One region of the Paenibacillus sp. LjRoot56 genome, then DNA from elsewhere that is predicted to be linked to it. Evidence: a T-box and tRNA genes for the amino acid it is inferred to sense, from the RefSeq annotation. Region 1 holds a T-box; the other holds one or more tRNA genes.
What was found. The T-box of region 1 lies ahead of ileS (isoleucine--tRNA ligase). A T-box ahead of a tRNA ligase gene usually reads a tRNA of that ligase, here a tRNA-Ile.

Region 1 (5,133 bases):
GCTATCGGATAACAATGCCCATCGGAATGCATCGGTGCCAAATTCGTTTATGATTTCCCAAGGATCAATCCCGTTACCCTTGCTCTTTGACATTTTTTGTCCATTTTCATCGAGAACATGCCCCGTTGATAATACAGATTTATAAGGGATTTGCCCATTAAAAAGGGTAGAAACCGCCAGCAAGCTGAAAAACCAGCCGCGCGTCTGATCGATCCCCTCGCAGATCATATCCGCGGGATACTGCTCTTGAAATAGTTCCTTGTGTTCAAATGGTTGATGATACTGAGCAAATGGCATGGAGCCGCTATCGAACCAGACGTCAATGACTTCCGAGGTTCTATGCATGGTACCACCGCAAGCACAGCGCAGCTTCACTTGATCCACGTAAGGTTTATGCAGCTCAAGGGTTTCCTCGATCGGATCTATTGATTTATCACGAAGTTCCTTATGGCTGTGTGGTGCATATTCTGCGTTGCAGCCTTCGCAGATCCATACATTGAGTGGCGTTCCCCAATAGCGATTCCTGCTGATATTCCAATCAACGAGTTCTTCTAAGAATTTACCAAATCGGCCTTCTCGCAGGTGGGAAGGATACCAAGTGATTTTACTGTTGTTTGCGATCAACTGATCTTTAATAGCCGTTGTTTGGATGAACCAACTCTCCGTCGCGTAATAGAGAAGCGGCGATTTACAACGCCAGCAGAATGGATAGCTATGCTCATAACGCTCCTTGGTAAACAACAGACCACGTTCAGCTAAGTTTTTAACGATATCGATATCACATTCCTTAACAAAACGACCGACAAAATCGATGATCTGATCGACATAACGACCTCTAGCATCCACAACATTAATGAAATCCAATTCATGCTGGCGAACGGTGCGATAATCATCTTCTCCGTGTGCTGGCGCAATATGGACAATCCCCGTACCGCTGGTGTCGCTAACATAGTCAGCGTCTACGACGATATGTCCTTTCGCCACATGTAAATAATTAAAAGGTGCCACATAAGGTGTTCCCACAAATTCAGAACCTTTGTGCGTGGATAGGAGCTCGTACTCCCCTTTCATTACTCTATCGACAAGGTTCTTTGCTACAATGTAGACTTCGCCATGCTGTTTGACTTTGACATAATCGACATCTTTATTTACAGCTAAAGCGACATTGGCAGGCAACGTCCATGGCGTTGTCGTCCATGCAAGAAAATGTTCATCTGCGCTCTTACTTGTGAATTTCACAGTAGCACTCAAATCTTTTACATCTTCATAGCCTTGAGCAACTTCGTGAGAGCTGAGTGTCGTTTGACAATCCGGGCAATACGGACTTACGCGATGACCTTTGTATAGATACCCTTTCGCATGAATCGTGGATAAAATGTGCCAAACACTTTCGATATAATCATTGGTTAGTGTGACATAAGGGTTCTCCATATCCGTCCAGTAAGCGATCGCTTCGGTCATTTCACGCCACTGCTTCTCATATTCGAAAACGCTGCTCTTACACGCCTCCACGAATTTGGCGACCCCATAGGATTCAATTTCCTGTTTGCCAGAAATACCAAGCTTTTTCTCTACGCCTAGCTCAACAGGAAGCCCATGTGTATCCCAACCTGCTTTGCGTATGACACGGAAGCCTGACATCGTTTTGTAGCGACCGATGAAATCTTTGATTACTCGTCCCAGCACATGCCCGATATGCGGCTCACCGTTCGCTGTTGGGGGACCTTCATAAAAAACAAAGTTGGGTTGTCCCTCTCTATTTTCAATCGATTTTCGAAATGTGTCATTCTGTTTCCACTGTTCTAAAACTCGGAGTTCTCGCGTTCTTGCCTTCTCTTTCACATCCACTTTTCTCATAGGTCTCATCCTCTCATTTCATCCAACTTCACGTTCGTTTCTTGACGAAAAGGTTCATTGAAAGCACAAAAAATCCCGTCCCATAAGGGACGAGATTTCATCTCGCGATACCACCCTAGTTCCGTAGAGATTATGACTACCATAATCCTACGACACCTCTAACTACGTACCATCATACGCATCCTTAGTAACGGCTGGAACCCGGGTCAGCTTACTTACCTACTTCAGCTTTCCTTCTCGGAGAGGATTTTCTACGAAGTCTTGAACATTGGCTCTCAGCGGTATGCCAACTCTCTGGGGATCAAGGGCTTCCTATACTCTTTCTCGTCAATGAATTTTATCGAACATTCAGTTAACTTATTCTTACATCTTCATCAGCAAAAGTCAACAGGCGCTATTTATTTCCTTCTAAACATAATTTCACTAAGTCATCCACATGTGCAGTTGCCAAACACTCAACCGTATCCGCTGCTCCATAGTAGATTTTCACTTCACCATCATCTTCTAGAATCATACCGCCTGGGAAAATGACATCATTACGGAAGCCTCCATCAGTTTCATAGCTAACTTCTGGCGCTAGTAATGGCTCCTTATAAAGTCCGATAACCTTCTTCGGGTTATCCAAATCAAGCAGCATAATGCCTGCTGTATAACGTTTTTTCCACGTTGGCTCCCAGCCATTTTTACCACGGTTTGCATCGATATCAACGGCATGGATCGTCGTTAACCATCCCTTGGACGTACGAATTGGTGGTGCGGCAGGACCAATTTTGTCATTCGCATAAGGCACATGCTCAACACCTAGGACGAGATCCGTGTCTCCCCAGTATTTGAGATCAGGTGACTGCGAAAGCCAAATATCAAATTGATCTTTCCCACGGCTGTAAACCGGGAAAGGACGTTCCAGACGGACATAATTGCCATTAATTTTCTCAGGAAACAATACCATATTCCGGTTGTCTGGTGCAGACATCGACAAAATTTCAAACTTATCAAAGTCATCCGTTACCGCAATCCCACCTCTAACTCCGTGGCGCGTATCTACTGCGAAGCACATGTAAACACGTCCGTCCATCACCGTTAGTCGAGGGTCATATACGCGTGTGATTTCCTCGTCATACAGCTTCCAACAAGGTTTCGACTGTACATCCCAATGAATGCCGTCTTTGCTGTAGGCAAGGCCTAGATCTGTCGTATGCGAAGGCTCTAACGTTTGATCTTTGACAGAGCCGTGGTCATTACGGAACACCATAATATATTGGCCTTGGAATTTGGTAACACCTGCATTGAAGGTAAGCGCTGTAGGATAGGGCACGGAATCTGCCGTGAGGATTGGGTTGGCTGGATGTCTTGTAATTACAGAACTAGATGTTAATGAACCGATTGTTAATGTCATGAGAGTTCCTCCTTCATTCTTATCTATCAATAGGTTACAATAGGTGTGCGCAGGTTTCCTATCAATCCTTGAACAAACCTCTCATTTCTTGAATAGGCAGTGATTCTCATGACATTTCCCATCAATAAGCAATTATCGGATTATCCCAATATTGGGGCATTCCCCTTTCATTTATCCATTAATCGGGTTGATCAGCATTTTCCCAGCCATCGTCATGATTTCTTGGAATTCTCTTTGGTTGTTGAGGGCTACGGGTACGAAACCGTTAACGGACAAATACATCCCATGCAGCCTGGAACCTTCACCCTTCTGCTTCCCTATCAAGTGCACGAAATCACAGCGAACCCCGGAAGTCCGCTCATTCTGTTCAACTGTATGTTTGGCTTAGAGCTGCTTGGAGATCCAGCGGAGCGCTTGCTTCTCTCGGATCACAATCCGTTCCGAACTCACTATGACTTGAGTGCTGAACAATCTGAGCTCATAAGACAGAAACTGCAAGGTATGCTTCGTGAATATGAGCAATCCGCTGATATCTGGCAGTCTCTTCTCTTGAAAGGAGAGCTCCAACGTATACTTGCGTTTCTTTACAGGCTCCATCCCAGCAGCTCAGACGTACTGCCGAATGTTTCCGAATTGACGTCCAAAACGGCCTTACCCTGGGCCATCCTTCGCTATATTCATACTCGTTATCGTGACCCGCTCACGCTGGAGCTGATCGGTGCCCATTTCCATTGTCATCCTTCTAGGGTGACGCAAATCTTATCTCAACATCTTGGCGTGACCTTCGTAACTCTACTGCAGGAAACGCGTATTCGACACGCCTGTAGTTTGTTAGCTACGACCGAAATGAAGGTAACGGATATCGCGTTCGAAGTCGGTTACGAATCTTTCGCCAGCTTTAGTCGTAATTTCCTAAAGCTTGTGGAGATTTCACCGACCATGTATAGGGCCTCTATGAGGGTACAGTTAAAATGAATGAGATATAGAAACAACCGACTGAGCTGGTGCTCGGTCGGTTGTTTTCAGTATAAGCGTTCTCGTCCAAAAATCAGTTTTTTGATTTATAGTGATGTTTTTTATCACTAAATGCATTGAAATCTGGCTGGTGGTCAGTTTTTTGATCCATAGTGATGTTTTTCATCACTAAATGCGTTGTAATCAGTGTGGTGGTCGGTTTTTTTGATCTATAGTGATGTTTCTCATCACTAAATGCATTGGAATCTGGCTGGTGGTCGGTTTTTTGATCCATTGTGATGTTTTTCATCACTAAAGACGCCTCCGCACTTTCCCCTTACTTCTGCCCCTGCTTCACACGCTCGGCAAGCACGGAAAGGTCTTGCCCTTTCAAAGCACCTTCAATCAACTCAGGCAGCTTATCTGGTGAACAGCCAAAACATGGAATTCCCTGCTGAGCCAGCTTTTTCGCAACAACATCGTCGTAAGAAGGCACGCCTTGGTCTGTTAAAGCAAGTAAACAGATCGTTTTCATACCGGATTGATGCATGTCGATCAATCGTTGGATCATCTCTGTTCGGTTGCCGCCCTCATATAGATCCGAGACCAAGATAAATAACGTTTTCTTCGGCTCTGCTATAAAAGAAGAGCAATACGCGAGGGATTTGTTAATATCGGTCCCCCCGCCAAGCTGAATCCCAAACAACATATCTACGGGATCCGTTGCACATTGTTCGCTTAAATCCACAACCTCCGTATCAAAAGCCACCACACGCGTATCTAACGCAGGCATACTGGCGAAGATCGAACCAATGATAGAAGCGTAAATGACGGAGCCCGCCATGGAACCGCTCTGATCGATATCGAGGATGACTGTCCACTCCTTGCTCCGCCTAGCGCGATCGAAGAAATATACCTTATCTGGC
Region 2 (5,133 bases), on a different contig from region 1:
GACTTGGGCGCTGTCTCAACGAGAGATCCGGTGAAATTTTAATACCTGTGAAGATGCAGGTTACCCGCGACAAGACGGAAAGACCCCATGGAGCTTTACTGCAGCTTGATATTGGACTTTGGTACGATCTGTACAGGATAGGTGGGAGCCTTTGAAGCCTGAGCGCCAGCTTGGGTGGAGGCATCGTTGGGATACCACCCTGATCGTATCGGAGTTCTAACCTGGTACCGTGATCCGGTATGGGGACAGTGTCAGGTGGGCAGTTTGACTGGGGCGGTCGCCTCCTAAAATGTAACGGAGGCGTTTAAAGGTTCCCTCAGAATGGTTGGAAATCATTCGCAGAGTGCAAAGGCATAAGGGAGCTTGACTGCGAGACCTACAAGTCGAGCAGGGACGAAAGTCGGACTTAGTGATCCGGTGGTACCGAATGGAAGGGCCATCGCTCAACGGATAAAAGCTACCCTGGGGATAACAGGCTTATCTCCCCCAAGAGTCCACATCGACGGGGAGGTTTGGCACCTCGATGTCGGCTCATCGCATCCTGGGGCTGAAGTAGGTCCCAAGGGTTGGGCTGTTCGCCCATTAAAGCGGTACGCGAGCTGGGTTCAGAACGTCGTGAGACAGTTCGGTCCCTATCTGTCGCGGGCGTAGGAAATTTGAGAGGAGCTGTCCTTAGTACGAGAGGACCGGGATGGACGTACCGCTGGTGTACCAGTTGTCTCGCCAGAGGCATCGCTGGGTAGCTATGTACGGAGGGGATAAGCGCTGAAAGCATCTAAGCGCGAAGCCCCCCTCAAGATGAGATTTCCCAGTATGTAAGACCCCTTGTAGACGACGAGGTTGATAGGTTCGAGGTGGAAGTGCGGTAACGTATGCAGCTGACGAATACTAATCGGTCGAGGGCTTAACCTAATCCCAACCAAGTGAAGATAAGCTTTGTAGCGAATTCCGACTACTTGATTGGGGCCCAGAAAATCCTAAGAACATCTAACTTTACGTTGAAGTTTCGTATCTAGTTTTCAAGGCGCAAACAAACGCTTTGACTGTTTGGTGATGATGGCGGAGGGGACCCACGCGTTCCCATCTCGAACACGACCGTTAAGCCCTCCAGCGTCGATGGTACTTGAACCGCAGGGTTCTGGGAGAGTAGAACGTTGCCAAGCAGAATACCCCTAGTGGGTATTTTTTTTGCCGCCTTTCGAGGAGTTAATGCAAATATGGGCCCTTAGCTCAGCTGGTTAGAGCGCACCCCTGATAAGGGTGAGGTCGGTGGTTCGAGTCCACTAGGGCCCACTTATTCCTTAGCAGCACGTTTTTATATATGATGATTGATAGACCATTTGGCGGCGTAGCTCAGCTGGCTAGAGCGTACGGTTCATACCCGTAAGGTCGGGGGTTCGAGCCCCTCTGCCGCTACTTATTATTTTGGAGAGATACCCAAGTGGCTATAAGGGGACCCTCTGCTAAGGGGTTAGACTGCGTAAGTGGTGCGAGGGTTCGAATCCCTCTCTCTCCGCCATCTGTATAAACGTAATAAGCCGTTGTAGCTCAACTGGTAGAGCAACTGACTTGTAATCAGTAGGTTGGGGGTTCAAGTCCTCTCGACGGCACCATATTACCCCAAAAAATGAAGTGAAGCCTTGTAGCAACACCGAATACTTTTTCGGGGCCCGGTAAAGCTTTTTAACGTGGAGGCTTAGTGAAGTGGCTAAACACGGCAGACTGTAAATCTGCTCTCTTCGAGTTCGGTGGTTCGAATCCATCAGCCTCCATCTCCTACAATGGGGATTAGCCAAGCGGTAAGGCAACGGACTTTGACTCCGTCATGCCAAGGTTCAAATCCTTGATCCCCAGTTCTTTTTTTCATAAGTCATTAGCTCAACTTGATAGATCACCCGTTGTACAAGTTGCAAACAATGAAGCCTTGATATAAGGCTTTTTTTTGTTTTTACTAATGGTTTTAAGTAGAAAACTTGAATCAAGCCTATACTTTTCACCTTATGCAAATTAGTTGTTTGGATCCTACTATTAAGGACTTGGACAACACTGTTTCTCTAGACCCACACGTATTATGTCGAGTATGATTGTCTTCGACATGGATAGTGAGGTGGGAACAATAGAAAATTTGTATGATGACATCAAGCAAGGTGAAAAAGGTGCTTGGTTAAGTATTATTACTTATATATGTTTATCAGCTTTAAAATTAACCATAGGGTACATAACCAAGTCCGAAGCGCTTTCCGCGGATGGTTTAAATAACGCTACAGACATTATTGCATCAATTGCTGTTTTAGTCGGGCTGAAAATATCACGAAAACCACCTGATAAAGACCATAGATACGGTCATTATCGAGCTGAGACGGTAGCCGCTTTAATCGCTTCTTTTATTATGTTTGCGGTAGGAATTCAGGTTCTCTATCAAGCATTTATTAAGTTTCGTTCTCCGAGTATCGAATCTCCCGATATGGTTGCCGCATGGACGGCTGTTTTTTGTGCGATTGTCATGTACGTTGTATATGTATACAATGTTCGTCTGGCAAGGAAAATAAATAGTAATGCCATGATGGCAGCAGCACAAGATAATCGATCGGATGCGTTTGTCAGTATTGGTGCCTTTATTGGTATTGTTGGTTCTCAATTTGGTCTACCTTGGCTGGATACATTAACAGCTTTACTTGTCGGAGTTATTATTTGTAAAACAGCGTGGGATATTTTCCGAGATTCTACTCATGCTCTTACGGATGGGTTTGATGATGCTGAGCTTCAAACCATTAAACAAACCATTCGTGACGTCCCCGGGGTGGAGAAGGTCATTGATATCAAAGCCCGTATCCATGGAAACAATAAACTAGTCGATGTGACCATTGGTGTAGACCATGAGCTTAACGTAAGCGAAAGCCATGACATTACCGAAAATATTGAAAATCGAATTCATGAACTTCATAACATATCGTATGTGCATATTCACATAGAACCTATTGAGGTATCAAGTAGTCAAGAAAAATAATCAGAGTGACTTATCTCACATACACGACCATTTCTTCGACCTATAATGAATTCATAAAGGACGAGGAGATGGTTGAAATGATGAAATGGGTAAGGGAAAATAATTACGCTGCAATACTTCTATCATTCGTTTATATGTTGGTTGGGAATGGATGATAGCGGGATGGCACAAAATTACAGGTGACAAAGCTTTCGACGCTGCAGGTTATCTGAAAGGGGCCATTGCCAAACCAGTTCTAGAAAGTGGTACGACGGATCTCGTTTATGCGAATTATGTGGCTTTCTTGAAAAATGTCGCGCTTCCGCATGTAGGATGGTTTAATGTGCTGGTTCCTTGGGGTGAACTCTTAGTTGGTGTGGGGTTACTGCTCGGTGCGTTGACAACGACAGCGATGTTCTTCGGCTTACTGATGAACTTCATGTATATGTTTGCCGGCACGGTTAGCTCGAATCCATGGTTAGTGCTCCTCGGGTTCATTATTTTAGCAGCTGGAGCGAATGCCGGGAAATTTGGTGTGGATCATTTGATTCTTCCGTACCTGCACAGATGGTTTGATAAGCTATTAGAGATATGTCATTTAAAGACGAAACTCAGATGAGCTCTGCTTCTGCTTCCATGTTAAATCGTTGATAAACCTATTCCTTTCTCCAGTTATTGAGAGGGGAATAGGTTTTTTTGTGTTTATTGCAGTGTGATATTTTTCACTTACAGTTGATCTTTTTTGGACTAAAGTGACAGGTACATGATGTAGAAAAAGGAGAAGTGATGGGTATGCTTTCAGGAGTTATTTTGGCTGGTGGAGCAAACCGTCGAATGAACGGAGAGCTGAAGGCATTGCTGCCATTTGGGGGAAAGCCGCTCATTGTCAGGCAGCTAGATTGTATGAGGGAAATATGTGATGAGTTGATTGTTGTAACGAATGATCCTAAACCTTATCTAAACATAGTAGATCGTTCGGTACGGATTATTACGGATTTTTTCAGGGGACATGGGTCGCTTGGAGGCATGCATGCCGCATTATCCCTATCTAAACATACTTCTGTCTGGGTCGTCGGGTGCGATATGCCCTTCATATCCAGCTCAGCTGCTGAATTGTTATTACAAAGAAAACAGGATGGATTTGAAGCCGTTGTCCCCTTGGTGGCAGGTAGGGTGCATCCCTTGCACGGTATTTATGATCGCGCTTGCGCGTCCCACATCGGACATCTCTTACAGCAAGGGCAAACCTCGGTATCCGCACTGCTGAACCATGTTTTTTGGAGTGAGCTAGGGGATCGTTTTTTGATTGAACATGGCATTGACTTGAGGTTTGTTTCTCAGATAAAGACGATGGAGGATTACGAGATCATGAAGCACATGGATATGCAATGAAAGTAACGAATTGTTCATGATTCCGATTGTTGATCGTGATAAAAGTCACTGTAAACGACGTGTTATTTTCTTAAAATAAGTGCAAGTCGTTTACATAGTAGGGGGTGATTGGTATGAATAGTCATCACAAGCATACACACGCATCTGAGCGAACAGAGCATAAGCCAGAGCCTTCCTTGCGGGGTACCTTTGCCTCGGTGTTGGTCGTAGGACTCTTCTTAGTAATCAGTTGGGTCGCGGTATTTCTTCTTTTTATATCTAGACAGTAAAGGGGATTAGAACATGCATATCCATAAACTCGAAAAAGTCTGGTTAACTATTGGGATCGTCATGTTGTTTGTCTTTCTAGGCGTGTTAGGGGTATCTGCATTCGCTATGGGAGCCAAGCCGCCAAGTGCGCACCATCATCAGATTGATCCTTCTAAGGTGTCGGAAACCGCGCCTTTCGATAAGCCAGGACTTCATCCAATCGGCAACAATGCCTATGAGGCGGTCATGACTGCATTTACGTTTGGTTATGCACCGGACAAAATGGAGGTCCCAGTGGGGGCAACAATTAACTTTGTCGTGACAAGTCAAGATGTGGTACATGGCTTTGCTATTCCGGGTACGAACGTAAATATGATGATTGTTCCGGGCGAAGTTAGTCATGTTAGTCACACGTTTACGAAGCCAGGTGAATACCTGATCCTGTGCAATGAATATTGCGGTGGTGCACATGAGTATATGAAAACAACGATTATTGTTAAATAGCC

Region 2: it has a tRNA-Ile gene. The T-box ahead of ileS (isoleucine--tRNA ligase) is inferred to sense a tRNA for this amino acid. The anticodon was not compared.

The regions. Positions count from the first base shown of each region.
Region 1 is NZ_CAXURV020000004.1:201,014-206,146, forward strand. It holds gene ileS (isoleucine--tRNA ligase) at 1-1,857, opposite strand, end outside; T-box leader at 1,940-2,197, opposite strand; gene ACSQ8O_RS26585 (glycoside hydrolase family 130 protein) at 2,252-3,253, opposite strand; gene ACSQ8O_RS26590 (AraC family transcriptional regulator) at 3,362-4,228, shown strand; gene ACSQ8O_RS26595 (hypothetical protein) at 4,302-4,517, opposite strand; gene ACSQ8O_RS26600 (VWA domain-containing protein) at 4,545-5,133, opposite strand, start outside.
Region 2 is NZ_CAXURV020000003.1:1,200,031-1,205,163, reverse strand. It holds rRNA gene ACSQ8O_RS24410 (23S ribosomal RNA) at 1-912, shown strand, start outside; rRNA gene rrf (5S ribosomal RNA) at 1,047-1,163, shown strand; tRNA gene ACSQ8O_RS24400 (tRNA-Ile) at 1,220-1,293, shown strand; tRNA gene ACSQ8O_RS24395 (tRNA-Met) at 1,343-1,416, shown strand; tRNA gene ACSQ8O_RS24390 (tRNA-Ser) at 1,428-1,519, shown strand; tRNA gene ACSQ8O_RS24385 (tRNA-Thr) at 1,538-1,613, shown strand; tRNA gene ACSQ8O_RS24380 (tRNA-Tyr) at 1,691-1,772, shown strand; tRNA gene ACSQ8O_RS24375 (tRNA-Gln) at 1,783-1,854, shown strand; gene ACSQ8O_RS24370 (cation diffusion facilitator family transporter) at 2,096-3,007, shown strand; partial or broken gene ACSQ8O_RS24365 (DoxX family membrane protein) at 3,085-3,605, shown strand; gene mobA (molybdenum cofactor guanylyltransferase) at 3,779-4,378, shown strand; gene ACSQ8O_RS24355 (cytochrome c oxidase subunit 2A) at 4,492-4,647, shown strand; gene ACSQ8O_RS24350 (cytochrome c oxidase subunit II) at 4,661-5,131, shown strand.